2 regions of the Glutamicibacter sp. AOP12-B1-11 genome follow, and region 2 is predicted to be linked to the other one. Evidence: riboswitches for the same ligand, from Rfam matches in the RefSeq annotation. Region 2 holds a riboswitch; the other holds the start of a gene.

Region 1 (14,904 bases), on a different contig from region 2:
CCGGCCAGCTTGGGGGCCAGCGGCCCGAGCAACGCGAAGCAAAGGGGCGGCACGCCGGTGATGAGCCCGGCGACGAAGCCATTCATGGCCAGACCGTCAATGACCGGGTCCAGTAGCGAACCAAGTGAGGTTACCGCCGGGCGCAGGTTCAACGCCGCGAATACCAAGGCGATGATCAGCAGCGCGCCGAAGCCCTTGGGCAGCACTGGGTGTTTGGAGTCCATGGCTTCATCCTAGCCAGCGAACATCGGGTAACAGGCCCTTGATTACCTCTTACGCAACGGCGGGCGTGAACTCTCAAGTTCACGCCCGCCCTTTGGCCAAGCTACTGCCGGTGCTGCTTCTGGCCTTCCATCGCCGAGACGACCAGATTGCTCGCTTCCAGCGCCGCGCCCGCGTCGACCGCGCCGATCCAGGCCTCGGTGGTTGCCACCGCAGCCCAGTTGGAGTGCAGCAATGCCATCAAGGTTCCATGCACCTGTTGCGCGCTGGCGGAACCCGCCTCGTTGCCGATGTTGATGGCGCCGGTTGCGTCCGAGAGCACTTCGACCTTGAATCCCAGAGGTTCGGCGGCGGCCACGGAACCGATGACGCAGTTGTTCGTCATGTATCCGGTCACCGCGATCGTGTCTATCTCATTTTCGCGCAGCCAGCTTTCGAGCTCGGTGCCGGCAAAAACACTGGCGTAGGCCTTGGTGAAGACCTTCGCGGCCTTGTCTGCACGCCGTTCGATTTCAGGGTTCAATTTGAAGGTTGCCGAACCATCTGCGAACACCGGCGCTTCGGACGGAAGCTGGTGCTGCACGATATATACCGGAATTCCGGCGCTCTGCGCGGCGTCGATCGCCTGGGCGGTGCGAGCCAGGGACTGTTCGCGTGGCGGGTACTGGATCTGCAGCAGGCCTTCGAAGTATTCCTGCTGGACGTCGATGACAATCAGGGCACGGCGTGGGGTGTTCATATTCTTCTCCTGTTTTCTGTCGGGTATAGCGAATGAATCGGATGCAGGCGGGCTACGCCCCGTAGTGCTTGGCCAGCAGCTCCAGGGTGTTGATCTCCGCCTCTGCCGAGTAGGCCCCAATGACCAGCATGATCTCGTCAACTCCGGTTTGTTCTTGGAGTCGTTCGAGGCGCCCTGCCACGGTGGCTGCGGTGCCGGTGAAGGCACGGTCGGTGTACATCTCGATGATGGACCGTTCGTTGAGCGTTCCGTCGAAGGCCGCGACCTCTTCGGGGGAGAACAGCGTGAAGGATTCGCGCTTGAACATGCGCAGCATCGCCATGGCCATGCTGGAGGCCTGGCGCTTGGCCTCGTTCGGGTCTTCGTCGGCAACCGCGGTGACGCTGACCATGGAGTAAGGAGCGTCGAGCACCGCGGAGGGTTCGAAATTGTCCCGGTAGATGCGCAGCGCGGTGTCGATGTCGGCATCCCCGAATTGCAGGGCGAAGGCATAGGGGCGGCCGAGCTTTGCCGCCAGTTGAGCGGAGTACGGCGAGGAGCCGAGCATCCAAAGCTCGGTAGCTAGCTGCGGGTGCTGGACCCGGTTTTCCTTGGCCTGCCACGGGCCGGGGACCGCATGGACGGTGCTGTAGGGATGCCCCTCGGGGAAATCGTCATTCATGAATCCCACCAGCTCGGCAACCTGCTGGGCGAAGTTGTCATTCGCTCCTTCGCCCCGGCGCAGCGCGGTGGCCGTTGCATGATCGGTGCCCGGCGCCCTGCCGAGCCCGAGATCGATGCGCCCGGGGGCCAGCGCGTCCAGCGTTCCGAATTGCTCAGCGATGACCAGCGGTGCGTGGTTCGGGAGCATCACGCCGCCGGCGCCCAGCCGGATTCGCTCGGTTTCTGCGGTCAGGCGCGAGAGCACCAGCGGAGGTGAGGACACCGCCAGACCCGGCATCGCGTGGTGCTCAGACATCCAGAAGCGGTGGTATCCCAGTTCGTCTGCTTTTCGTGCGAGCTTGATCAGCGCATTAAAGCCTTCTTGGGCGGTGCGTCCCACTCCAACGCTGCCACCGGTATGGGCGTTGAGCGCAAAGGGTGCGGATCCGAACATTGGTGCGGGGTACAAGTAAAACCTCTTTATCACGGATAAAATCTATTTATAACGTGATATCAAGATAACACGACCTCACGATAAATATCTACTGATACCATGAGATGCATGTCCGAAGCATTGCTACCCCCAGCCCCCGGCACACAAAAGCACCTGAGCCTCGACCTGGTCAACAGCGTGCTCCACCTACCCGGCGGGAAGATTGTCGACGAGCTGGATTCCCCAGAGGAAACGACCGCCTGGCTCAAGAGGCGCGAGCTGGTTGACGAAGATGCCGCATTGCAGTCCTACTGCCAGAACAGGCTCAGCGGATTGCGCGCAGACCTGCGTGAAGCCTTCTCCATGAGCGCAGCGCAACAGCCTTTCGATCCGCAGATACTGGAGCGGTTAAACAAGGCGCTAACCGCGGCCCCGCATATTCCGCTGCTGCGCTACTCCCCCGACAACGGGTTCTACCGCTCGACGGAGCACCCGGTCACGCGCCTGGTGGAATATGCGATGTCGGTGATCACCGAAGATGCCGCGACGCTTCTAGCTTCGGAAGAGTCAGCGTTACTGGCACAATGCGAGGCCGAGCCCTGCCAGCGGTTCTTGCTGAGAACCCATGGGCGGCGGCAGTGGTGCTCGACCCGCTGCGGGGACCGAGTCCGCGCCGCTCGTGCTTATGCACGCAAACGCGAGAAGGCGTTAAAGAGCTCAGCCTAGGCTCAGGGCCTTGGCTGAAAACTGCCGGATGCAGATGCCTACAGGCTACGCGGCGGGAATTTCTTGTACTTGCGGTAGTGGTTGACCGCATTGAGCACCAGGTAGAACTTCCGGCGAGGATGCTTCTCTGCCTTGAATTTCAGCGGGTTGGAAACCTTCCCGGACTTCAGCAATGCGGCAGCCTTCTGCCCGGTTTCGCTATCCAAGAAGCGGCGCAGCAAATGGTGCGGGAGCACGGTGAACAGATGCTGGCGGCTTAGCTGCAAGATTCCGATCCCGGTATCGAGGACCGCATCGGTGTGCGGGTCTGAGCGATCAAACTCGACGCCAAGGAACTCGGTGACGTAAAAACGCGCAGGATTAACTCCGGCCGCGGTCAGGTAATAATGATTGCGTCCCAGACGAGGATTGATTTCAAAGAATTTGATGGATCCATCGCGGTGGTCGTATTTGGCATCGATCATCGCGATCCCCTGCCAGCCGAGTTCTTCGAGCAGGCGCGCACCATCTTGGGACATCTGGTCATGCTGCCCGGTGACGATGGCTGCGGAATTACCGAGCACCAGCGGCGCGTGCTCTTCGACCACCACCTCGCCGTATCCGGCGAAGATGACCTTCTTGTCCTGAGTGGCGAAATAAGTGCACAGACGCATCGCGTCATCCGAACCGGGAATGTATTCCTGCAGGATATACCCCGAGGTGTAGCCGCTCGCGTCGATACGAGTGAGCAGGTCCTCAAGTTCGGCGATGCTCCGCAGGGTGTGGATTTTCTGCTTGCCTTCGAACTTGGCGGCGATCCAGTCCCCCGAGCTCGAGGGCTTGCCGATCAGCGGGAAGGTCAGCGACTGCGCCAATTCCTGCAGGTCTTCTCCGGCCCGGTAAACGGCGGTGCGCGGGTGCGCAATTCCCAGCCGGTCGGCGAGCGCGTAGAAGTTCTCCTTCAGCGCGGCGCCTTCGATGGTTCCCAGTTCCGGGTAAGGGATGACAAAATATTCACTCAACACCGCACGGTGCTCGGCGATCAGCATGATATGGAAATCGAGGGAACCGAAGAGCATCAGCGGTCGATCCACTTCGGCGTTAAGCTCTTGGGCCAGGGAGATGAGTTCTTCAACTACCCGCCCCTGGTCAACCATGGACCCGATGGGATGCAGTTCGATGGCCACCGAGTGCTCGATTACCCCGTTGCCTGAGGCAGGCACAACGACCGAGCGCACCTGGTATGCCTCATAGAATTCGCGGGCGAGGGTGTAGGTGCCGATATCTCCGCCAAGAATAACGGGAACGAAAGGCTGAGAATTCTCGATTACCATAAGGTTTTTGGTTCCTACTTCTGTCGCCAGTTCATGTACTTCTCAAATGCCCAAGCAAGTGGTTTGTTGAGCGCCAGATCCCATTCGCCATTGGTTTGCACGATATCGCAGCCGGTGTTGGTCTTGAACTTGGTCAGCCCTGCCAGATGGTGTGCGCTATCCAAGGTGGCGCTCACCCCGCCCTGGTCCAGGTACCTGCATCCAGCCTCGGTGGAATCCGAAATCATGTGATGCATCAGAGCCTTGGGCGCGAAGAGCTTGCGCTGTTCGGAAGACGAGGCGCCGTAGAGATACCACGCAAGGTTGCTTGAGCGCAGCACAATAGCCGAAGCCAGGTCGACGCCCTCGTGGCTAGCGATGTAGAGGGTGCAGGAGCCGGGTACCGCAGCATTAAGTACCGTGTGCATCTTTTCGAAATAGCTCAGCGGGCGACCGGTGAACTCTTGGCGTTCGGCCGTGTGGTTATACAGTGCATGGAAGCGTGCCATGTCCTGGGTCTCGCCGATTTCAACCTTGAGCTCGCTCTTGAGCGACTTACGCGTTTCGTTGCGAGTGGATGAGGAGTAGGAAGCCATGACCTGCTCGGTATCCAGCTGGTTTCCCTCGGCATCTTGTAGCGCAACCCGGGCCACGTACTCCGGCTGCCCCGCGGCGAAGTCCATTCCGACGTCCTGCTTGGTGAACCCCAAGTCGCCGAGCGCCTCGTTGAGCTTATGGGCTTCTTCATTGACCGACACGGTTTCCAGGTCCGCTAATGAAGCAAGCTCTTCCTTGCCAAATGCTTTTCGCACAGCCGCCGCACCCCAGGTGCGCATCGCCAGCCCTGGGCCGAGGCGCAGCTGGAAGGCGCCGCGGTTTTTCAGATAGCTAGCGAGAATAGAAAGCACACCCTGCGGGTCATAGGTTGTGAAATCAATGACCGGGCCGTCGGGTATGTAGGCGAGGGTCTTTTTGATCACCGGCGCATGGCGGTGCAGGACCAGGGCGACTCCAACGAGGGTGTCACTTTCGAACCAACCGAGCGATTCGCCCCGCCATCCCCCCTTGACCTGCGCCCATTCGGGACGCTGAAGGAAGCTGACATCTTGCGCGGTTGCAAGGAACGCGGAGTGCTCGGTGCTGGATATCGGACGCACGCGAAGTTCATTGTGGCTCACACGTAGAAGCCTATCGTGGTTTGCGCACCGCCCCCGGGTTGAGACATACCGCCAGCGGCCCTCGCGCCCAAGAACACTCGCAGGATCACTGGCAGAAACCAACTGGTGCGCGGTGTCAGTCTGTGAGCAATTGGACACCCGCACTTGCCGGAAACCAGTTGCATACGTGAGCCGTGGCGGACAGAACTCGCAGGACGCGCCTTGGCCCATGATTTCCAAGGGCAGGCAACGAGCCAGAGAAGCCCATGCGGAGACTAAGTCCTGCAAATAATTTTCTTACCGAAAGTCACCATTGAGGCCACGTGCAATTCATACCCCTCGGGGGTATTATTGATGTATGGACTCTCAAACTAAGCAGGCGCAACCCACAGCACCCCACGGATACACTCCTGAAAAGGAGGCGCTGCGAAAGCGCTTGAACCGTATCGAAGGCCAGGTGCGCGGAGTTGCCCGCATGGTTGATGAGGACAAGTATTGCATTGATATTCTCACCCAGATCTCAGCCATCAACGCAGCCTTGCACAAGGTCAGCCTCCAACTAGTCGAAGACCATATCGGCCACTGCGTGGTGGGAGCCGCCGAGGAATCAATCCAGTCCGGGGATGCGAGCATCGTTCAAGACAAGATCTCGGAAGCCACCGCAGCCATCTCCCGGTTGCTGCGCTGATCCTCGAAGACCTTCCAACCTTTTCCACGAAAGAGATCCAAACATGAGCCATGCCTGCAACTGCGGATGTTCCGATAACTCGAAGTCCACCAGCCAAGGACTGCAGATCATTCCGCGTCCGGAGGCTACCCCCATCATCAGCCAGACCGAACTGAAGATCTCGGGAATGACCTGCGGCCATTGCGTCTCTTCGGTAACTGAAGAACTCAACGAAATCCCCGAGGTCCAGAACGTCGAGATCATCTTGGACGCGAAGGGGATCTCCACGGCAATCCTCAACACCAGCGGCGCCGTTGAGCAGGAAATCATACGCAACGCGATCGAAGAAGCCGGGTACACTCTCGAATCCGTCGGCAACTAGGAACCCACCGCGCAGGCGCGGATGCGGGACGAGCGTTCTACAGACCCTCGATACGATTCCCACTCCGCCGGGAACACAATCATCCCCCTGGTGGCTTGCTAGACCTGATCACCGTTCACCGTTCACCGTTCACCGTTCACCGGCAATCACGCATCTCTCCGAGGCAACCAGGCTTAGCGCGACACGGGGTGGCGCCGGACAACTCGTGAGATCGTCTTCACCACCATCAACGCCAGCAGAAGAACACCTACATACCCGTTGATGACATAGACAACGTTGACCATTTGCGAGAATGGCAGCATCAGCCCGATAACCGTTCCTAGTACTGCCAATGTGATGGTCAGGTACTTAAATCGGAGAGTCTTGTCGGCAAAGAATCGCGAAGACACGGTCCACAGCAGCGGGACCGCGGTGGTATAGATTCCGGCGAGAATCATGACCGAAATTCCTGCGGCAAGTACGGGGCTAATATCCTTCGCCAGCACCAGCATGGGAATCTCGGTTCCACCCACCCGGGTGATATTGGCCAGCAGCCCCAGCCCGACGACAACGCAGGCCAGCGAGAACACCACCGCACCGGTAATTCCACCGGCAACCGCCTCCTTGCGGCTTCTCGCCGTCTTACCTAACGCGGTAAGGAAGGCCGCCAGCCACAGCATGCAGAAACCCACGTAGGAAAGTCCAGCCATGAACCAGTTTGTGGATGCCTGGATAAGGTCCAGCCCCGGAAGCAACTGGTGTCCTTCAGAGATCCCGGCTGGATTACGCAGAATCGCCAACAGTCCAAGCCCAATAGCCACCACAACAACCAGCGGTCCGATCTTGCCGATGACGTCAACCAGACTCTTCAGGCCAAACCAGACGCTGATGCCGACCGCAACAGCCAAACCGATGCCGCCAATAAACTTCGACAATCCGTAGTGCTCCTCGAATACGGCGCCCGCGCCGGCTACCATCACCGTGAAGCTCAAGAAGACGAACAGTATTGAGAAAAAGTCGAAGAAGTACCCCAAGTGCTTTCCGCAGTAATAGCGGAAGATGTGCGACGGGCGATCATATTTCTTTGCCTGCCCGACAACGAAGAACTCCACTGCTACATACGTCATGAGCACGAGAACCAGCAGCCCGGTGCCAAAGACTCCCCAGTAGCCGTACGAGGTGAAGTACTGCAAAATCTCTTGGCCTGTAGCAAAACCTGAGCCGATCAAAAACGCCATTATTGCCCCCGCGTAGGTCAAGACCCGGAAGAAGCTGCCTTTTTCAACCGTTGCTAAATGCGCTCGGGTAACGACCTTATCTGACATGTAGATTCCCTCTCAGAAGGTTCGCTCGACACCGCACGTTCGATATCGAACCTCATATATCAAAATGTGATTAAAGGTATATCTCAAACGTGACGCAGTCAACATTCGGGAAGGCTGGAAGCACGCGCGACCAACGTCATGGACCGCGAAAACCCGATCCCGCACCTGGCAAACCAGAATTTCCCACGAAACGGAGATTAGGATCACCGGGCAGGTTCACCTCTTCGACTCCTTCCGTGCACTTTTCGTCCATTCGCGCTGTGCATCCTCGAGGTATTGCCCGCCAACCCGGGCGATCACACTCGCACAGGAGAATTGCTCATGCACAAGCCCACCGCCGTCGCGCTCGCGGCCGCCGTTCTGCTCCCGCTGGCCATCGCGCCTGCTACACCGGCGGCAGCCCTGCCAGCCAGCGCCCCCATGTCCTTCCCGGCGTCCACCGCCAAATCTCCAGAACCCGGATTTCGTGTTCTGCCCTACCTGCAGGCACCAGGCTCGACCTCGATGACCATCAACTGGATCAGCGAAACCGACCACCCAGGAACCCTCTCAGTCCAGGGGCCGGGTCTCGGCAATCAGCCTGGCAAAGGAAATAGCAGCGTCCAACGCAGCGAGCCTGAATACCTGGACTTGATGGAGTACACCCAGGCAGAACTGGAGCAGCACATCCCCGGACTTGAACAGGGCTCCTGGCTGAAGTCGAACTCCAATTACAAGCATTCGGTGACCCTTGAGGGCCTCAAACCAGGTAAGAAATACAACTACACCGTGACCCAATCAGGACAGACGCATACTGCCGCTTTCGAAACAGCGCCAGATGGAAAATCCTGGAAGAACATCCGCATTGTCGCCTTCTCCGACTCGGAGACCGAACCGCGCGGACGCACCGAGCACCGTGAATGGGAGCTTTCCCCGGTCAACGGATATACCTCCGAGTCCTTGCAGCGCCCAGGCGACGGATCGCAATGGGCCGAGACTTTTGGAATGACCACCCGGTATGGCCAGCCGACCTTGCGCTATCCGCTGGACCAGTCCACCGCTTTCAACGAAAACCTCAAGCATGTTCAGGCTGCCAACCCGGATCTGGTCATGATGGCCGGGGACCTGACACAGGGCTCGGGATACCAACCGGCATGGGATGAGTTCTTCGGACATGTCGCCGGGGAACACTCCGATCTAGCCTCCAATGTTCCGTTGCTTCCGGCATTGGGCAACTGGGAAACCTATGCGGCCCTGAACGGTGGCTACGGTTCGGACGCAGACCGCACCCCCGCGGTAATTTCACGCAACCGCTTCCTGGATTATTTCTCCTTGCCGCAGGACCCGGAGCACCCCGAACACAAGGGCTCCTACTACCGGGTGGATCATGGGCCGGTCACCGTCCTGACCTTGGACTCCACCAATGGCCGACCCGATGAGAACACCGACACCGGCACCTTGTCCGGCGAAAAATTCTCCGGGGACGACACCAACCTGACCGCCGAGAACCAGTCCACCGACACCCAGGGGCAATTCACCTTTGAATCCTACGTTCAGGGCTTCAAGGATCTTTTCCCCGGCTCAACCGAGCAAGAGGTTGACCTGCCGAATATGGATGCGCAGTCCGCCCAATGGGACTGGACCGAGAAGCAATTGGCCGAAGCCCGCGCCGACGGCCAGATTGTGCTCGTCCAATTCCACCATTCGGCTTATTCCAACGGTGTGCACGGCACCCCACCGAACCATGAGCACCCCGATAACCAGTCCGGCACCGCAATGCGTGCCTACTCGCCAATGTTCGAGGATCATGGTGTCGCCGCAGTCATCTCCGGCCATGATGAAATGTTCGAGCGCTCTTGGGTAGATGCGGACGGCGACGGACGAGGCTTCCACTCCTATGATGTGGGGGTGGCCGCCGACGGCCTGCGTGGCGAAAAGTTGGTGCAGAATGCTCAGGGCGAGTACGAACCGCTCCGCTTCAACTCGCATTCACAGTGGTCAGCCCCGGCAGATCAGCCAGAGACCTGGAAAGAGGATGAAAACGGCGTAGCACAGCTCGTATCCGGCGGTCTGCACTACGGACACCTGCAAATCGACATCGCGAAGAAGGCCAAAGGAGCAGAGCTCACTTTGACCCCGGTATACGTCTTCCCGAAGTTGGATTCGGAATACCAGCTTGAACACACCGAACGACGCGTATACGACGATGTGGTGACCTTCCCGGTCGGCCAGGACGGCGCGCCTTTGGCGAAGTAGCCACAGGCCAATTGCTGCTAGGTGGCGCAAGTTGTCTTGGCGCAGATGCCACCGATGATAGAACATTAGAACAGGCAGTGAGCAATTGACTGCCTGTTCTAAGCAATTACCTCTAGCTGGACTCACGGTTGGTGCATCCATGAAAGTAGGACAACAGATGAACGAACAACGAGTATTCCACGCGGTGGTGGGCAAACAAGCAGGTTGGTGGAACATCTGGGTCCCGGAACTGGACCATGTCACCTCCACTCGGAAGTCCCGCAAGATTGCCGGATACACCCGCACCCTCATCTCGGCAGTTCTCGGCATCCCGGAATCGTCCTTCCGCGTGGAGCGCGAGCTGGTTTCCGCCGAGGAATTTGAACGCCGCTACACCGAAGCGGTGTTGGCAACCGACCCGCAGGAAAAGAAGTAGATCCAGCGCAACCCCTTCTTCAACCGTCACACGGCTACCGCTACCTATGTTTCATAGGCTCCGGTAGCCGTTGTTGTTTCAGGCCTCCGAGAAGATGGCTCGAGCAGGCTCGTTTTCGCCCTCGTGCCATGCTCCTGTTGCCGGCGCTTAACCCCTGCCGCGTAGCGTGGCAGAGGTCTTTTCAGCTTCGCCTCGCATCGAAAATTAGGAGTGAACCATGCGTAATCGATTCCTACCCGGTCTCGCCGCTCTAGCCTGCGCAATTCTCGTCGCCCCGGCGGCCCCAGCAATTGCGAATTCCGCGGGCTCCGCAGAGTCTGCTTACACTTTTGGTGTCATTGGAGACATCCCTTACGGCGCAGCCCAGCTGGCCGAATTCCCCAGCATGGTCAGTGAACTCAACGAGCAAGACGAGCTTCGCTTCATTGCCCACGTTGGAGATATCAAGGCAGGTTCCGAGCGGTGCACCGACGAACGCCTGGGCCTGGTCAGGAAGGAACTGGACAGACTTCAAACTCCGCTGGTATTCACCCCGGGCGACAACGAATGGGTTGACTGCCACCGTGCCAATAACGGTGCCTACAACCCGTTGGAGCGATTGGATACCCTGCGTGAGATGTTCTTCCCGGTCGAAAACAAGACCTTGGGCGGCACCATGCGGGTAGATTCCCAGGCTGACATCGGTTTACCGGAAAACGTTCAATTCACGAAGAACCGTATCGCCTTCTCCGTGGTGAACGTCCAAGGTTCCAATAACTCCTTGGCTCCGTGGACTGGGCTCGGACTGACCGAACCAACCTCCGAACAGCTGGAAGAAGTCGCGCTGCGCACCGAAGCCAACCTCGACCAACTGGCCGAAACATTCGCCAATGCGAAACGATCCCAGGCGCGCGCCGTAGTGGTGATGACCCAGGCAGATATGTTCACCCCCGGGTTCGAGGATGATTCCCTGGCAAACCCCGAATCCGTTTCAGGCTTCAAGTCGTTCGTCGAGGCCCTGGCCAACGAATCAGCAGCCTTCGGCGGACCGGTGTATCTGGTCAATGGCGACAGCCACGTGTTCAACGAAGATGCGCCGCTGGCCGCCGGTTCACCGTGGCTAGAGGTCTACGGCGTTGACCCGGTTCCGAACTTGCAGCGGGTCACCGTCGAGGGCGCCGCAACATCAAGAGAGTGGCTGCGCGTGAGCGTCGCGCCCAACTCAGCACAGGGTGCAGAAATTCTCAGCTGGGAGCGCGTTCCCTTCACCAACTAATTTCGTCGAGGAGGCGCCGCCCTAGCGCATCCGCTCAGCGTGCAAAGCGAATAAGCACCGCGCACACAGTAGCCAAACAGTTGCCGCCCCTAGAGTGGTAACTACCTTCCTCAAAGGTGCGAGTGATGAACCAGAGCCCAGCCCATTGGCTGGGCTCTAGTTTTTAATTACCGGCGGATAGTTCGGGCCGGCGATTCCAATCTAGGTACGATGCCCGGCACTTGCGACAGGTAGAACTACACCGAGGCCGCCGCGTTGCGCGCAGCATCGGGAGAAAACGAAACACCTTCGGCGTACGCAGCCAACATCCAGAACAATTTTTCAGGAAGCCGCTGCAAAATTTTCATACTTATTTCGTCCTAAAGCTGATCCGCGAATATGCTCCCCTCTTTCTGACCAGTAAATTTCACTCTGTTCAAAGTATGTGCAAATTATTATCCGGCGGCACCGTGCGTACTTGGCAACAAAACGCTTCATATTTAAAACGAGCCCCTCCCCCAAAACCGCCCAATGCCGGGCTCAGGCCTGAGCAAGCCATAGATTGCTCACGCAATAAACTCCATGCCGGTTTGCGCAAGCAGAAAAGAGCCGGGCATACTGTGACTGCAATCACAAGCAGTACGCCGTTGACGCGTGGCGGGAGAGTCCCGCCCAAGCCAAGGGCGGGCGCCGTAGGAGCAATTCCTCCCCGGGAAACTCTCAGGCACCCGTACCGCCACGACGAGGCGAATCTGGAAAGCAGTATGGACTAGTCCATACTCACCGACGGAGCAACTCTCTGACCCCTCACCGGGTCGAGGCGAAAACTCTCAGGTCTTCAAACAGATTGGGGAGGAACTAAGAACCGTGCCGCACCGTACGCACCCGATTCGAAAGTCCTCCCTTTGGCAAACTATCTCCGCGTTCGCTTCGGGCGGTCCCTGGCTGGACCTCGCCCGCTACGTTGCGGCGCAGAGAAATTTGTCCCGGAGTCTGACGGTTCGAGTGCGAACGTAGATCTGCCACAACGTGACGAAACCATTAGTGATTCGCCATGGCACCTCATCGAAGCACCTCACCACTCCTGGAAGGCAGCAGCATGAGCGATACCAGCTCTTCGCCCAAACTCGAACGCGGGCTCTCAAATCGTCATATCCAACTCATCGCAATCGGCGGTGCCATTGGCACCGGATTGTTCATGGGCTCGGGTAAAACCATTTCGGTTGCCGGGCCATCTGTCATCTTCGTTTACATGGTTATCGGCTTCATGCTGTTCTTCGTCATGCGTGCCATGGGCGAACTGCTGCTTTCGAACCTGAACTACAAGACTTTCGCGGACTTCGCAGGTGACCTGCTCGGCCCGTGGGCCGCGTTCTTTACCGGCTGGACCTACTGGTTCTGTTGGGTAGTCACCGGCATCGCAGATGTGGTGGCCATCGCGCACTACGTCGCTTTCTGGTGGGGGAACCTTCCGCTCTGGATCCCGGCACTCGCATGTATCGCGTTGTTGCTGGTACTGAATCTGGCCACGGTGAAGGCCTTCGGCGAAACCGAGTTCTGGTTCTCCATGATCAAGATCGTGGCCATCTGCGCGCTGATTGTTGTTGGCCTGGTCATGGTCATCACCAGCTTCGGGCACAACGGTGCTACCGCGTCCTTCAACAATCTCTGGACCGACGGCGGAATGTTCCCGACCGGCTTCATGGGCTTTGTTGCAGGTTTCCAGATTGCAGTATTCGCATTCGTGGGAATTGAGTTGGTAGGCACCACCGCTGCCGAAACAAAGGACCCCGAGAAGACCCTCCCCAAGGCCATCAGCTCCATTCCTATCCGCATTCTGATCTTCTATGTGGGTGCGCTCATCATCCTCATGGCGGTTCAGCCATGGCGCTTGTTCTCCGCCGGAGAATCCCCCTTCGTGGGCATGTTCGCCTTGGCCGGGCTGGCCGGTGCGGCGGGCATTATCAATTTCGTGGTGCTCACCAGCGCGACGTCCAGCGCGAACTCGGGCATCTACTCGACCTCCCGCATGATCCGCGGCTTGGCCCTTGAGGGCGATGCGCCGAAGGCCTTCGCCCAATTGTCCGAAAACAAGGTGCCGCGCAACGCGCTGATGTTCTCCTGCATGTTCCTGCTGGCCGGAGTGGTGCTGCTCTACAGCGGCGATTCGGTGATGGTAGCTTTCACCTTGGTCACCACCGTAGCGGCCCTTTGCTTCATGTTTGTTTGGTCGATCATCTTGGTCAGTTACCTCGTGTACCGCAAGCGCCGTCCGCACCTGCATGCGCAGAGCAAGTTCAAGATGCCCGGTGGCACCTTCATGCCCTATGTGGTGCTGGCCTTCTTCGGATTCATCCTCTGGGCGTTGACCACGCAGAGCGATACGCTGTCGGCACTGCTAATCACCCCGCTGTGGTTCATCGGTCTGGCTATCGGATACCGCGTGGTGCGCAGCAAGCCGGGGCACGTTGCACTTCGTGCCGCGCATGTGGCAAAGGTCGCGGTGGAGAAGGAAGATGCCGGGGCCTTCCGCATCCACGGCCCGGCTGCGACCGAAGCGGTCGGCGAATCCGAGAAACAAGCCGTGTCCATAGATTAACTGAGATCGGCGCCGCACCCCACTTGGTGTGCGGCGCCTACCCTCGGTCCGCCCTGCAACAGCCCCGCAAGGCGGTTTAAGGTACTTAGAGCTCCAGATCCTCGATGAGGAACTGCGCACCGAGCTCGCCGATCAGAATCGCCGGCGCATTGGTGTTGCCGGTAGTAATTTTCGGCATGATCGACGCATCGATCACCCGCAATCCGCTCAGCCCGTTGAGCTTGAGCCGGGGGTCAACCACGGCCTGGTCATCGCTGCCCATCCGGCAAGTACCCACCTGATGATGGTAGGTGACCACGTTATTGCGAATGTAAGTTTCAAGCTCCGCATCACTTTGCACCGTGGGACCTGGGTAAACCTCCACTGCGCCCCAGTCCTCGGCGAGTGCCCGCTGCTTCACAATATCCCGGCACTGCTTGATGGAGAACAAGAAGGACTTCATATCCTGCGGATCGTCTAGGGCATTTAAGTCTATGGTTACCGGGTCATCGAGATTCGGCCCGCTCAGCGTCACCGCGCCTCGGCTTGCAGGCGTGACGATCCCCGAATGCAGGGTAAACGCGGTTCCTTCGATCATGTCCATCCCCGGGGAGTACATGGGAACCGAGAAGAAAATCGGCTGGGTGTCCGGCACTTCGAGTTCCGCGCGCGACTTGGCGAACAGATGACTCTGCGACACCGAGACCCCGGTCCGTGGCGGGTCAATATCTCGGGTAGTGGTTTGGGCAATGACCGGTGCAAGCAGATGATCGTGCAGGTTCTTTCCCACCTGCGGCGATTCCAGCACCGGTCTCACTCCTACCGCTTCAAGCTCTTCACCCGGGCCGATACCCGAACGCAGCAGGATCTGCGGAGAA
Region 2 (14,904 bases):
GCACCAGGTGCTCGGCGACAGCGACCGGACCGACACCCGGTCCGCCACCGCCGTGCGGGATGCAGAAGGTCTTGTGCAGGTTCAGGTGGCTGACGTCGCCGCCGAACTGGCCCGGCTGCGCGAGGCCCACCAGGGCGTTCATGTTCGCGCCGTCGATGTAGACCTGGCCGCCCGCGGCGTGGATCTTGTCACAGACCTCGCGCACGTCGGCGTCGTAGACCCCGTGGGTGGATGGGTAGGTGATCATGATGGCCGACAAGACGTCCTTGTTGGCCTCGATCTTGGCATCCAGGTCGTTTGCGTCGATGGTGCCGTCCGCTGCGGTCTTCACCACGACGACCTTCATCCCTGCCAGCACGGCCGAAGCCGCGTTGGTGCCGTGGGCCGAAGCCGGGATCAGGCAGACGTTGCGCTGGGATTCGCCGCGCGAGGCGTGGTAGCCGGAGATGGCAAGCAACCCGGAGTATTCGCCCTGCGAGCCGGCGTTGGGCTGGATCGAGATGCCGGCGTAACCGGTGATGGCGGTCAACCGGCCTTCAAGGTCGGTGATCAGTTCGCGCCAGCCGATGGACTGCTCGGCGGGAACGTAGGGGTGGATCGTGGCGAACTCCGGCCAGGTGATGGATTCCATCTCGGCGGCCGAGTTCAGCTTCATGGTGCATGAGCCCAGTGGGATCATGGTGCGGTCCAAGGCCAGGTCGCGGTCCGAGAGGCGACGCAGGTAGCGCATCATCTGGGTCTCGGAGGAGATGGTGTTGAAGATCGGGTGGGTCATGTAGGCGCTGCTGCGCACCTGCGCCTCGGGGATCTCGAAGCCCTCCGGTACGGACAGCTCAACGCCGAAGACCTCGACCAGGGTGCGCACGATATCCGCGGTGGTTGCCTCATCGGTGGAGATGCCCACCTGGGTTTCGGAAACCTTGCGCAGGTTGATGCCGGCTTCGGCCGCCTTGGCGATGACCGCTTCCGCGTTCTCGACGTTGACCACAACGGTGTCGAAGAAGGAGTCGGACGCCAGGGTGAAGCCGCCGGAAACCAGCGAGCTGGCGATGACGCGAGCGTGGTTGTGCGCCCGGGTCGCGATCTGCTTCAGGCCCGCCGGGCCGTGGTAGACGCCATACATCGAGGCGCAAATGGCCAGCAGCGCCTGTGCGGTGCAGATGTTGGAGGTGGCCTTCTCGCGGCGGATGTGCTGCTCGCGAGTCTGCAGTGCCAGGCGGTAGGCGGGGGTGCCGGCGTCATCGGTGGAGACACCGACCAGGCGCCCGGGCATCGAGCGCTGCAGGCCCGCGCCGACGGCGAGGTAGGCAGCGTGCGGTCCGCCGAAGAACAGCGGCACCCCGAAGCGCTGGGTGTTGCCCACTGCGATATCCGCGCCCTGTTCACCGGGAGGGGTGATCATGGTCAGCGAGAGCAGGTCGGCTATGACAGTGACCATCGCGCCGGCGTCCTTGGCGGCGGCGATGATCTGCTTGTGGTCGGCAATCGAGCCGTCGTTGCCCGGCTGCTGGAGCACGATACCCGAGATGTCGCCTTCCGGCAGACCCTGGGAGAGGTCAACAACTTCGATTTCGAAGCCGAGCGCGTCGGCGCGGCCTTCGATGACCTTGATGGTCTGCGGGAAGATGTTCGAGTCCAGCACGGTCTTGCCGCTGGCCTTCTTCTTATTCGAACGGCGCATCATCAGCACGGCTTCGGCCGCCGATGAGGACTCATCGAGCATCGAGGCGTTGGCGATGGGCAGGCCGGTCAGGTCCATGACCATGGTCTGGAAGTTCAGCAGCGCTTCGAGGCGGCCCTGGGAGATTTCTGGCTGGTACGGGGTGTAGGCGGTGTACCAGGCCGGGTTTTCCACGATGTTGCGGCGAATCACCGCTGGCGTGAAGGTGTCGTAGAAGCCCTGGCCGATCATCTGGGTCTTCATCACGTTCTTGGATGCCAAGTTGCGCAGGTGAGCCAACGCTTCGGTTTCGCTCAGGGCAGCAGGAAGATCCAATGCCGCACCCTGGCGGATGTCGGCCGGAACTGCGGTGTCGATCAGCTCGTCGAGGCTGGAGTAACCCAGCGTCTGGAGCATGTGGTTTGCATCGGCCGGACGTGGGCCAATGTGGCGGGACACGAATTCGCTACTCGTTGATGCCGAGGTCTGCGTAATAGTCATGGTGCAGTTATCTCCAGGGGGATCTGTCTTGGCGCATGCCAAAGGAAGGTCTCTGTCCCTCCCCATCCCTGTTGCATAACCTGAGAGTTTTACGCATCCGACCTACAAAGCCGGGCGCTTGCACCTTCGGTGAACCGGAACGGGCCGGTTTCTTTCCAGAGTTGCCTCGTGATGGCGGTACGGGGGCCTGAGAGTTTCCTGGGGAGGAATTGCTCCTACGGCGCCCATCCATGGTGTGAACGGGTCTCTCCCGCCATCCGTCGAAGGCTGTGCCGTGGATCTGATGATCCAAAACACATCACCATCTTACCTGCACCGCATGCTTCTATCCAAGACCGGCGGCTCGGTTCGATTCACAAATTAACTTGCACTGGAGCCTTGAGCGAGTTTTACATAGGCGGGATATCTCGCTGGCAAGGAGTCTCCCGAGGACGTGCCCGTCAGCCGGCGCTTGATCCAGGGTCCCAAATGCTCCTTCACCCAGCCCATATCCTCGCGTAATCTCTCGCCACGGGAGTTGACCGGCAGCTGCGGCAACCCCGGAAGATTGATCTGCCCGGCCCATTCGGGCTCAACGATGCCGTGCCTGCCGAGCAGTTCGAGCACCTTGCGCGCCATCAATGCGTGGCCGAATTCGTTCATATGCAGCCGGTCCCCCGCCCAATAGCGCAGGTCCGAGAATTCCCGCCAGCGCCAGTAGTCGGCCACCAGCGCACCATGGGTGTCAGCGATTTCGCGGATCTTCTCGTTGTAGATGGCGGTCCGCGGACGGGTCTTGTTGAATAGCGGGGAATCCACGGTGTCGAACCCGGTGAACAGCACCACGGTGCTGCCGGACTCGGCAAATCGGCGGACCATCCCGTCATAACCGCGCATGAGCGCGTCCAGATCGGCGCTGGGGCGCAGAATGTCGTTGCCCCCGGCATAGATGGTCACCAGATCGGGTTCCAACGCCAGCCCGGCGTCGAGCTGCTGGTTGATGACCTGGGAGATCTTCTTGCCGCGAATGGCAAGGTTCGCGTATTCCCAGTCGCCCTGGGTGCCCAGCACCTCGGCCACCCGGTCGGCCCAACCGCGCACCCGGTTAGGGCGCACCATGCTGATATCTCCGACACCTTCGGTGAAGGAATCCCCTAATGCAAGGAATTTCATTTCGCTCCCTTGGCCAAGATGAGCTGGCGGGCCAGCTGGCTCAGGCGCACGCCGGTCGAGATATCCTTTTCTCCTTCATTGCGCGAAGGGATGTAGCCGAAGCCCAGCTGGTAGGCCGGGTCGGCGAAGGCCAGCGACGAATTCGCCCCGTCATGCCCATAGGCGAAGATCGAGCCGTAGTCCTTGCGCGCGGTGGGCTTCATGAAACCGACGGCGAAGGCCTGCAACTGACCGTTGGTGCGGTCCGGTCCGTAGACGAGTTCGGTGGAAACCTCGGCCCAGGTATCTGCGCTGAGCAGCCCCTCGGTGGCGCCGAGCTCCGGCACCGCGCCGAAGGACGCGGCGTAGATCCCGGCGAGCGCCTGGGCGTTGGCCACCGCGCCCATGGAGGCCGGACCCAGCTGCCGGACCTGTGGCGAGTTCGCCAGTTCGTGCCAGTTGTACACCGGTCCGGATTCCAGGGCGAAGCCCGAGGTGGAGTTGACCGAGAGCCCGGACGGCGAGAACGGGTCCATGAAGGCAGGTGCTTCATCCAGCGCGGGCAGCACGTCGCGGTAGCGCGGTTCGAGTTCTGCGCCGTGGCCGATGAAGGCGTCGACTCCCAGCGGCTTGCGGATGCGCTGTTCGTAGACTTCTTTGAGTTCCTGGCCGGTGACCCGGCGTACCAGTTCTTCCATGAGTACACCCATGGTGATGGCGTGGTAGCCGACGATATTCTGTCCCTGCGGCCAGATGCTCGGCATGGAGGCCAGCACCTTGGCGTATTCGGCCGAGTTGAGCAGAACCTCGCTTGGAACTCCCCCGGGGACGCCGAGCACGCCGGCTTGGTGGCTGAGTACTTCGCCCAGGGTCAGGCGCTGTTTGCCGCCGCTGGCGAATTCGGGCCAGTAGGTTCCGATCGGCTTGGCCGGATCGAGCAAGCCGTCCTGAATCAGCATCGCGATGACCAGCGCACCCAGGCCCTTGGTGCAGGAGAAGACGCAGGTCACCGCGTCGCCGGCGAGATGCTCGCCGACCGCGTGGCTGAGCACCAGCTGCCCGCGGTGATAAATCGCGAGCTGGGCCGAATAGCCCTCTTCTTCCGCCGCTCGGGCGTCAAGCGCTTCGGCGAGGGGCGCGAAATCTTCTGTAATGACCGAATCCATGAAAATCCTTAAAGTGCTTGCTGCTTGTCAACTAACACTAGTGCGAAAGGGGAAAAAGCTAAGCGCGGCTCTCGATTGTTTCCTGGCGGAAACGCAATTTCCAGCCCCGATCCGTCTGCTGCCACCATGAGGAGCAGACCAAAACCTGCGAGCCTTCCGGACTCATCCGATAGGCGATCAGCACCAGCTTGGAATCCAGCGGACGCGCGGTGAGCAGCTGCACCGGACCGGTGGCCGGAAGCGCGCCGCCGGCGTCGAGGATCGAGCGCACGGTGGAGACATCCAGCAGCGAACCGTCACGGCAGACTTCCTGGTAGCTCGGGTGCAGAAAATCGCTGACCTCGGTGAAGTTCGCGCGCACCTGCGCGTCGAGCAGACCCTGCTCCAATTCGAAGACGGTGCTTGCCACGTCCACGGCTGGTTCGGCGGCGGCCTCAACCACCGGAGGCGGGGCTTGGCCCGGTTCGTTGCCAGCAATCGTGCCCGAGGAGCCGGTATAGCCGGGCCCGGCGTCCGGGTCCTTCCCGCTTTGATGTGCGGTGGCGGCGGCTCGGGCCCGGTCATCGGCTTCCTCGTTGAGTTCGTGGCCGGCATGGCCCTTGACCCATTCAAAGGTGTATTTGCGTCCATCGATCACCGCGTCTAGTTCTCGCAGAATGTCCTGGTTGAGCACCGGCTTGCCGTCGGACTTCTTCCAGCCCTTTTTCTTCCATCCCGGCATCCACTTGGTGATGCAGTTGATGGCGTACTGGGAATCGCACAGGATTTTCAGTTCGGTTTCGGGTTCTTTGGCCGTGGCGCGAAAGAGCTCGAGCACGGCTTGAAGCTCGCCCATGTTGTTGGTTCCGTGGTCCCAGCCCCCGGCTCCCCAGTTTTCGTGGTCGATATACCAGGCCCAACCGGCAGGTCCAGGGTTACCGAGTGCAGAACCGTCAGCTGCCGCAATGATCGTCATATGAATAATCCTGCCATGTCCACCCCACAAGTGCAGATGACCAGGTGTGCCATGTTCGTTTTTTAACGGGCAATGTCCCGGTGAAAACTCCGTGAGTTCTCGCCGGGACATTGCCAGGACGCAGGTGTTGCCCCGGTTCAGCAAGCTTGGCTTCGAATGATTCAGGCCGGATACATCGGGTTATGCCCCGCGGCCACACGCTCTTCGGCGCGCACCTCGCCCGGTGCGGTACCGTCGAGGAACGGTCCGGAATCCGCCAGCTCTTCGCGCCCGTGGGCTTCGAGCCAGTTGCTCAGCTCCGGCCCCTTCGGCACGATCCCGGTGGGGTTGATATCTTCGTGAACCACGTAGTAGTGCGCCTTGATCTGCTCAAAGTCGGTGGTATCGCCAAACCCTGGGGTCTGGAACAGGTCGCGGGCGTAGCCCCACAAGTTAGGCATGTCGATCAACTTGTTGCGGTTGGTCTTGAAGTGACCGTGGTAGACCGGGTCGAAGCGAGCCAGCGTCGTGAACAGGCGCACATCGGCCTCGGTGATGTGGTCGCCCATGAGGAAGCGGCGGGTTGCTAGACGCTCTTCGAGATAGTCCAGCGTGTCAAAGAGCCGGTCATAGGCATCGTTGTAGGCCTGCTGGTCGCCGGCGAATCCGGCGCGGTAGACGCCGTTATTCACCTCGGTGAAGATGCGTTTGATCAGGGGCAGCATCTGTTCAAGCTGATCTTCGGGCAGCAGATTCGGCGCACCTTCGCGGTGGAATTCCTTCCATTGCGTCGACATGTCCCAGGTGATTTGCGGGTAGTCGTTGGTCACCACTGCACCGGTGGGAATATCCACGATTGCCGGGACGGTGATGCCGCGCGGGTAGTCCGCGAATCGCTTGAAGTAGTTTTCCTGCACACGCTCGGTACCCAGCACCGGATCCTTGCCGCCAGCGTCCAGGTCGAAGGTCCAGCTGCGCGAGTCATGGGTTGGGCCGGGCAGGCCGACCGATATCGCGTCTTCCAGGCCGAGGAGGCGGCGCACAATCAGCGTGCGGTTGGCCCAGGGGCAGGCACGTGCGGCCACGAGGCGGTAGCGCCCGGCTTCCACCGGCCACAGCTGCGCCCCGTCGCCGAGTCCGGCCTGCGGGTGGCCGATCGAGCTATTGGGCACACCAGCGGCAAAAGCTTCGGGGCGCGGATCTGCCACGATGCGGTCCTGGATGTAATTGGTATCCCGGCTGAATTCGCCTCCGGTGACGTAGGCACCCTTGGTCGAAAATTCTTTGGTCATTTCTCCCCTTGAAGCTTTTGGCGTAGTTCCTGTGCGGCTCTTAGCTCTCAGGCTAACTCGCTGGGTTGGCTAAAAGTAGTCATTTGCGCAGAACCACGAAAAGTTTGACTGCCAGCTTCTCGCGGTTCTCTTGATGAAAACTTAGGCGTTGGCCATGGCACCGGCGCGTACGGTGTTCATGGCGGTCGTCCAAGAAATCAGCTGGTCGAACATCGGCTGGACCGAGGCGGCGGACTGTTCGGTCGGGTTGAAGACGGAGAAGTTTTCGAAGTCGGTGAACAGCGAGAACATGCCGGTCTTCTGCACGTGGGCCAGCTGCAGTTCGGAAAGAATGCCGCGCAGGTGTTCCACCGCACGCGCTCCCATGGCCGAGCCGTAGCCGACAATTCCGGCTGCCTTGTTGGAGAATTCCGCGTTCAGGTAGGACAGTGCGTTAGCCAGAGCCGGTGCGATCGAGTGGTTGTATTCCGGAGTGATGAAGATGTAGCCGTCGAATTCGGCGATCTTTGCCGACCAGTTCTTCGTGGCTTCGTTCTGGTAGTTCTGGTACGCGGCCGGGAAGGCCTCGTCCAGCAGCGGCAGGTTGAAGTCGGCGATATCCACCAGCTCGTAGCTTGCGTCGTTGCGCTGCTGCGCCTGCTCGAGGACCCACTGCGCCACTCCAGCGTTATTGCGTCCTGGGCGGGTGGAACCGGTAATGATAGCGATCTTCAGCATGTTTTTGCTCCCCTAAGTGGTGGTACGCCCAACCTTTATGGTTGACACGTCATCAAATCTTGCTAAAAACTACATTACACGAGATAATTGATGTGTCAACAACTTTGCTGGCGTGCCCCGCAGCATTTACCGCTTCAGGAGAATAGAAAACATGGGAACCGAAAATACCCGCTGGCTCAACGACCGCGAGCAAGACCTCTGGCGGACCATTCGCGAGTTCCTCTGGCAGTTCCCCAGCGCCATGGATCGTCAACTCACCCAGGACTCCGCCATGCAGTCCGGAGAATACTCGGTCCTCGCGGTACTTTCCGAGGCCGAAGAGTCCTCGCTTCGCCCCGCCGAGATGGCCGAGGAGCTGCGCTGGGACCGCTCCCGGCTCTCGCACCTCTTGCGCCGCATGGAGGCCAAGTCCCTGATTACCCGCTGCTCAGATGCCTCGGATCGCCGCGGCCACCAGATCGGCTTATCCGAACTCGGCTGGCAGGCGATTCGCGAAGCGGCTCCGAAGCACGTTGAATTCATTCGCCAAACGCTGTTCGATTCGCTCACGCCAGCGGAACATGCCGCCCTGGAGACTGCGTTGCCTAAAATTTTAGCCGCAATCGCACCGCACGCACCAACCACGCCGCAATGCGACTAGCCCGACTGCTGGGCGAACTCGCTATTGCTCACTAGGCGGGCAAATTTACCGTCGAGCTCCACCAGCTGCGCAAAGCTCCCGGCCTCAATAATCTGCCCCTCATCGAGCACCACGATCTGATCTGCGCGCATCACCGTGCTCAGCCGGTGCGCAATCAGCAGCGTGGTGCGCCCAACGGCCAATTGATCCAGGGCCTGCTGCACCAGCGCCTCGGTCACCGTATCGAGGGCACTGGTTGCCTCGTCCAGGACGAGGACCTTGGGCCTGCGCAGCATGGTGCGTGCGATCGCCAGCCGCTGCTGTTCACCGCCGGAGAAGCGGTGGCCGCGTTGCCCGACGCGGGTATCCAGCCCCTCGGGCAGCCCGCGAATCAGCTCCGCAATCTGCGCCGCCTCCAAGGCTTCCCACAATTCTCCCTCGCTGGCGTGCGGTGCGGCCCAGAGCAGGTTCTCGCGCACACTGGTATGCAGCAGATAGCTTTCCTGCGCCACCATGGAGACCACCGCGGCGATCTCTTGCGGCTTCACCTCGCGAAGATCCACGCCGTCCAAGGTGACATTGCCAGAGCTCGGATCCAAGAGCCGCGGCAGCAATGAGCCCAGCGTTGATTTGCCCGAACCGGTGGCGCCCACGACTGCAGTCATCGTACCGGCCGCTAGCTTGAGGTTGAGGTCCCGCAAGGTAACGGTGCGCGCCCCGGGATAGCGGAAGCTCACATCCTTGAGTTCCAGTTCTCCGCGCACCTCGCTGGCCACGAGCTGGCGCGGGTTTTTCGGGACCGGGAGCGCCTGATCGGCATCGAGGTATTCAAAGACTCGGCTGAATAGCGCCATCGCCGAGACCCACTGGATGGAGATGCTCATCAGCCCCAGCACCGGGCGGAAGATCCCGGCCTGCAGTCCGGTAAAGGCCACCAAGGTGCCGATGCTCATGCCCTCCCCGGTGACAGGAAGCCCGGCCACGATGTAGAGCACCGCCGGCACCGCGGCGAAGATGATCGACATCGCGGCCATGCGCCAGCGACCGGCCAAAGCGCTACGCATCTCCAGATCGATGAGCTTCGAACTGGAATCGGTGAACTGCTCCGCGTCAAGCGTGCCGGTACCCATCACCTTGGCCAGGCGAACTCCGGAGATGCTCAAGCGTTCTTCGATAATCGAGGTGAGCGTGGACATTTCCCGCTGCCGCGCTCCGGTGATCTTGCGCCGCAGCTTGGCGGTTTGCCTGGCCAGGATGATGGCCGGCGGCAGGACCACCAGCGAGATCAGGCTCAACTTCCAGGAAATGGCTACCATCGCGCAAGCGGTGGCCACCACGGTGGTCAGATTTGAAGCGATCGAAGTCGCCGAGCTGGTGATCACCGACTGCATCTGGCCGACGTCATTGGTCAGCCGAGACTGCACCTCCCCCGAGCGAGCATTGGTGAAAAAGGCCAGGGACTGCTTCTGCAGGTGGGTGAACAGTCCGGTGCGCAATCCATGCATCACCTCCTGGCCCATCAGGGTCGCTCGCCACGTTTGAATCACGCCGAGCACCGCGTTGATCAGGGCAATGAGGACCAGCCCGCCAGCCAGCGCCAGTAATAGCTTGACGTCCTGCTCGGGAATAGCCACGTCAATGAGTTCACGGACGATAAATGGTTGCGCCAGCCCAATCAGCGATGAGGCAACGATCAGCAATATCACCACGATGACGGTTCTCAGGTGCGGGCGAAAAAGCCCGGCCACCCGGTGCAGCGAGACCGGATGCTCCGCCAGCCATTCCTTATCCTGTTTTGCATCACCCGGGCGCCCGCCGCCGCCGGGGCCACCCATTGCCATGGGAATCATGCGCACCTCCATTTATCTCTGTGTTCACAAACCAGAATAACAGAGGTTACCTCACTATGTGGTTCCATCTTGAGTTTGTCGGGAAGAACACCCTATTCTTTAATCATGCCTACCCAAGAGTCCGGCCCTGACTTGGTCGACCTGTTCAACCGCAGTTCGCGTTTGCTTCGCGGCAAGTGGCGCCATACCCTCACGCCCTACGGCATCACCCCGCATCAAGTACGAACGTTGATGTTGCTGGGACGCGAAGGAACCGAGGGAATGCGCAACTCGCAATTAGCCGAAAGGCTGCACATTGCCCCGCGCTCCACCACCGAGGTCATCGACCAGCTGGTCGCCAAGGAGCTAGCCACACGCACCGCGGATCCCGCCGATCGCCGCGCCAGCTTGATCACGCTGACCGCGTCGGGCAGCGAGCTGCTGAAGATTCTGCATGCCGAACGCAAGCAAAGCCACGAGGAATTCTTCGCGAGCCTCGGTGCGGAGGACCGCAGCGAGCTCACCCGGATATTGGGGCTGCTCGTTGCAGATGCAGCAGGCAGTCCGCGGTGCTAATCCAAGGTCATTGAGCACAAAAGAGGGCGGTTTCCCGCAGGATAAAAGTCCCGGGAAACCGCCCTCATCTCTAACTGCTTCGCCTAGTTTTCGGTCTTTCCGCGACGCCAGTACCCCATGAAGGCCACCTGCTTTCGGTCAATGCCTGCCTCGCGCACCAGATAGCGGCGCAGGTCCTTGACCATGCCCGCCTCGCCGGCAATCCAGGCATAGAACGGTGCGGATTCTGCGGCGCCGGTTTCCCACAGGATCTGCGCGTCCACGTCAATGTCTTCGGGATCCGCGTCGGTATGCACCGCGCCGGCCGCCGGAATAGCCACCACGTCGCGTACCGCCGCCGCAAGCAGCACCCCATGCTCGCTGGTGCCACGCGTCAGCCATTGCACCGATACTCCGGAGCGGGTGGAGGCGCCCAGAATGTCGGTGGTCTCCGGAACCTCAATCAGGGCGTGGCCGGTCACATTGGATGGCAGCGCCTCGAGAATCGCACAAATTGCCGGGGCCGCGGTCTCGTCGCCGGCCAGCACCACGCGGCCTGCGCCTCCCGGACGGAATTCGATTCCACCGTAGGTTTCATCGCTCAACGCCCGGTTCGGCCCCAGCAGCAGCAGTTCGTCGCCGATCTGCGCCCGATCGGCGAATTCGGTCGCCGGGCCGCCGCGCAGGCGGCCATCGACAACCTCGCCATGCATCACAAAGTCGATATCCAGCTCGGCGGTATCCCCGAGGTTATCGCGGTGCCCCATCTCCCGGAAGGCGCGCACCGTGTAGGTGCGCATATATCCGCGTGTCGCCGGGTCGATCGACAGCCAGCGGCGGTACCAGCCCTCCTGCTCCGCCGGGCTGGATAGGGCCCGTGGACGCAGGGCCGCGATCTGCGGGGTCAATGCCGAACCGCCGGCAGGCGGCAGCAGCAGCTTGATCCGCATATCCAACGGGTGGCTGTTCGTTCCGAAGTGCGCCAGGTCGGAGCCGCCGATGGTGATCCGCCGGAAGGAGGGCGCCAGATCCTGGGTGCGCAAGACGCTGCACTGGTAGGCCAGGGTTGCCAGATGCTCGGAGCCCGGACGCATCCGCGTCTCCTGTTCCGCCTCGGCTTGCGCAGGCTTCGGCGGTTGCGCCGCCGGCTTAGGGGCCTGGGCGCTCTCGGCGGAGCGCACGATCCCCTGTGCGGCCAGTACGTTCTCGGTGCGCAGCACGCGGTGGCGGCCGATCGGGAGCACCAGCGGGGTGCCGGCTACCGGGTCCGGGATCACCCGGCTGGGCATGCCGAACACGTCCTTGACGGTGCGTTCGGTCACCACGTCGTTGGGGTGGCCGGCGGCGTAGATCTTTCCCCCGCGCAGGGCCACGAGGTGATCGGCATAGCGTGCGGCGAGGTTCAGGTCATGGAGCACAATGACCACGGTGATCCCACGGGTGCGGTTCAGCTCGCTGATCACGTCCAGCACTTCGAGCTGGTGGGCTACGTCCAGGAAGGTGGTGGGCTCATCGAGCAGCAGCAGCTCTGTCTCCTGGGCCAGGGCCATGGCGATCCACACGCGTTGGCGCTGTCCGCCGGAGAGCTCGTCAACCGCGCGGTCCGCCAGCTCCATGGTGCCGGTCAGGTCCAGGGCGCGGTTGACCGCCGCCTCGTCTTCGGGGCCGAAGCGCTTGAACAGCCCCTGATGCGGGTAGCGGCCACGGCTGATGAGCTCGCGAGCGGTAATTCCGTCCGGCGCGGTGGGCGACTGCGGAAGCAGCCCGAGAGTCCGGGCCACCTCCTTGGCCGGGCGCGTGTGGATATCCTGCCCGTCGAGCAGCACCTGGCCACCGGCCGGGCGCATCAGACGCGACAGCGCCCGCAGCAAGGTGGACTTGCCGCAGCCGTTGGCCCCGACAACGATGCTCACCTGCCCGGTGGGGATGTCCAGGGACAGCTCGTCCACGATGGTGACCTTGTCATAGGCCAGGGTCAGGTCGGTTGCCTGGAGTTGGGCCATGGGTTATCCCCCGCTTCCTGTTGAGTTGGAACGCACCAGCACCCAAATCAGGAATGGTGCGCCGAATGCACCGGTGATTACGCCCACCGGCAGCGACAAATCCGAAAACAGATTTGCGGCGAAAAAGTTTGCAACGACCACAATGACCGCTCCGGTCAGCCCGGCGAGCCAAATATTTATCGCCCCGCGAGTCAGCGCGGCGGTGATCGGGCCGGCGAGAAACGCAACAAATGACAGCGGTCCGGTGACCGCAATGGGGATGGCGCCAAATGCCACGGCCACGAACACCAGCAAGATGCGCGCCCGGGACACGTTCAGGCCCAGCGCTGCGGCCGCATCATCGCCGAGCTCCAGCAGCTTCAGCTGCCGCACCACAAGCGGAAGCAAGCAGAGCGCAAGGATTCCCAGGCTTACCAGCAGGATCGTGGCACGTTCCCAGGTGCTCGGCGCGAGCGACCCGGTCAGCCAGCGCATCGCATCTCCGGCGGTGTTCAGCTGAGCCTGGGTGAGCAGATACTGGATGATTGCCTGCAGCATCGCACCGATGGCCAGACCGGCCAGGATGAGCCGGGAACCGGTTCGCTTGCCCGAAGCCGACAGCCAGTAGATCAGGGCCGCCACGGCCAAGCCGCCGGCCAGCGCGGCGGCATTCAGCTGCCATCCGGTGGTGCCGAAGTAGATCAGCGCCACGATGGCGCCGGTGGCCGCCCCGAAGCCCACGCCGATCACGTCCGGGCTCGCCAGCGGATTGGCAAGCCACCGCTGGAAGAGCGAACCAGAAATTCCCAGCCCGGCCCCGGCAAGGGCGCCCACCGCAATGCGCGGCAACCGGTCATCTAGCAGGATGAAGCTGGTTCCGGGCACCGTTTCACCGGAAAAGACCGCGAAGATCTCCTCGGCGGGCAGCCTGTCCCGGCCCCAGAAAATATAGGCCACGGAGGCTGCGACGAAAGCCAGCGTCAGCCAGAGCACGCTGGAGAGCACTCGCTGCCTGCGCCGGGCGGGCAGCGCGCTTTGTACTGGTGCCATTACAGGGTCACCGACTTCATGCCGCTGCGCATCATGATAATGAACAGTGGCGCTCCAAGAATTGCGCACATCACGCCGACCTGGATTTCACCCGGCGGATTGATCACCCGCCCCAAGGTGTCCGCGACCAGCAGCAGGATCGGCCCGGCGATGATGCTCGCCGGCATCAACCAACGGTAGTCCGAGCCGACGAGCAGCCGCACCGCATGCGGAATCATCAGCCCGACAAAGGCAATGGGCCCGGCCACCGCGGTGGCCGTTCCGACCAGCAAGACGATGCCCACCGATCCGAGGACTCGCGCCCGTCCCAGCCGGAAGCCCAGCGCGGTCGCCGAATCGTCGCCCATGGCCACCGCGTTGGAGACCCGCGCGGTGCCCAGCACGATCAACGCACCGACGGCAACGACCGGAATGACCAGCAGGTAGGTTTCCACGCCCCGGGCCGCCAGCGTGCCGATTTGCCAGAAGCGGAACTCGTCCAGGGCCAGGGTTGAAACCATCAGCACCGCGCTGGTCACCGCGGTGAATCCCACCGAGAGGGCCGCGCCGGACAGCGCAAGCTTGATCGGCGTGGCGCCTTCACGACCCACGCTGGCCACCACATACACCAAGGCCATCACCACCGCGGCGCCGAGGAAGGCAGCGATCATGGTGCCGGTCAGGGAAGTCATTCCCAAGAAGGCGATACCCGTAACGACCGCTAGGGCCGCGCCGGCATTCAAGCCAAGAATTCCGGAGTCTGCCAACGGGTTGCGGGTCAACCCCTGCATGGCGGCACCGGAGAGTCCAAGGGCGGCGCCGACAACAATTCCGCCCACCGTCCGGGCAATGCGCGAGTGCACGACCACATGGTCCGAGACGCCGTCGTCAAAGTTCGTAAAAGAATCCGCGAGGGTCCCCAGCGCAACCGGTCGCGCACCAAAAATCAGCGAGGCGATCACCGCAATCCCCAGCACGGCCAGCAGGCCCAGGCAGGCGGCAATCTTACGTCCCAGCTTCATCTTCGGCGCGCTGCTGCGCTTGGTACTTTCGGTGGCCGTCATTGCTTCCTACACTCGTTGTCATGGAACATCTTGCTTTTCCCACCGTTTTGTCCCCCGGTATTGCCGTGCTGCGCGCGGACAATCCCTCGGAAATGACCTTGGAGGGGACAAATACCTATCTGCTCTTCGACCCGCAGACCACGCAGTTGAGCCACGACACCGAAATTGTGGTGGTGGATCCGGGGCCCGACATGCCAGCGCATCTGCACGCGTTGGCGGCCTTTGATGTCCAAATGATTTTGTTGACGCACCGCCATGGGGATCATTCCGGAGGGATCCCGCTGCTGCATGAGCTGACCGGAGCACCGGTGCGGGCCCGGCTCGCGGAATTCTGCCGGAATGCCGAACCATTGGTCGATGGCGAGCGGCTCGAATTCTGCGCAACCACCCTGCGCGTGCTTTTCACCCCGGGCCACACCTCGGAC

Evidence for each region. Region 2 has a riboswitch for glycine ahead of gcvP (aminomethyl-transferring glycine dehydrogenase). Riboswitches for the same ligand answer to the same signal wherever they lie in the genome.
Region 1: another riboswitch for glycine. It lies ahead of cycA (D-serine/D-alanine/glycine transporter); the one in region 2 lies ahead of gcvP (aminomethyl-transferring glycine dehydrogenase).

The regions. Positions count from the first base shown of each region.
Region 1 covers NZ_JBQSYL010000017.1:82,921-97,824, forward strand. Annotated here, with positions in the region: gene ACT3UQ_RS11690 (CynX/NimT family MFS transporter) at 1-224, opposite strand, end outside; gene ACT3UQ_RS11695 (isochorismatase family protein) at 326-961, opposite strand; gene ACT3UQ_RS11700 (LLM class flavin-dependent oxidoreductase) at 1,014-2,072, opposite strand; gene ACT3UQ_RS11705 (CGNR zinc finger domain-containing protein) at 2,166-2,762, shown strand; gene ACT3UQ_RS11710 (carboxylate--amine ligase) at 2,801-4,075, opposite strand; gene ACT3UQ_RS11715 (lipid II:glycine glycyltransferase FemX) at 4,090-5,232, opposite strand; gene ACT3UQ_RS11720 (metal-sensitive transcriptional regulator) at 5,570-5,899, shown strand; gene ACT3UQ_RS11725 (heavy-metal-associated domain-containing protein) at 5,943-6,260, shown strand; gene ACT3UQ_RS11730 (YkvI family membrane protein) at 6,434-7,564, opposite strand; gene ACT3UQ_RS11735 (metallophosphoesterase) at 7,886-9,799, shown strand; gene ACT3UQ_RS11740 (hypothetical protein) at 9,957-10,214, shown strand; gene ACT3UQ_RS11745 (metallophosphoesterase) at 10,432-11,469, shown strand; glycine riboswitch at 12,097-12,194, shown strand; gene cycA (D-serine/D-alanine/glycine transporter) at 12,548-14,047, shown strand; gene ACT3UQ_RS11755 (GMC family oxidoreductase) at 14,133-14,904, opposite strand, start outside.
Region 2 covers NZ_JBQSYL010000034.1:2,582-17,485, forward strand. Annotated here, with positions in the region: gene gcvP (aminomethyl-transferring glycine dehydrogenase) at 1-2,161, opposite strand, end outside; glycine riboswitch at 2,327-2,424, opposite strand; gene ACT3UQ_RS16970 (SGNH/GDSL hydrolase family protein) at 2,522-3,313, opposite strand; gene ACT3UQ_RS16975 (serine hydrolase domain-containing protein) at 3,310-4,458, opposite strand; gene ACT3UQ_RS16980 (RNase H family protein) at 4,517-5,413, opposite strand; gene ACT3UQ_RS16985 (glutathione S-transferase family protein) at 5,575-6,684, opposite strand; gene ACT3UQ_RS16990 (NADPH-dependent FMN reductase) at 6,826-7,401, opposite strand; gene ACT3UQ_RS16995 (MarR family winged helix-turn-helix transcriptional regulator) at 7,553-8,041, shown strand; gene ACT3UQ_RS17000 (ABC transporter ATP-binding protein) at 8,038-9,870, opposite strand; gene ACT3UQ_RS17005 (MarR family winged helix-turn-helix transcriptional regulator) at 9,976-10,425, shown strand; gene ACT3UQ_RS17010 (SIP domain-containing protein) at 10,509-12,407, opposite strand; gene ACT3UQ_RS17015 (FecCD family ABC transporter permease) at 12,411-13,436, opposite strand; gene ACT3UQ_RS17020 (FecCD family ABC transporter permease) at 13,436-14,479, opposite strand; gene ACT3UQ_RS17025 (MBL fold metallo-hydrolase) at 14,500-14,904, shown strand, end outside.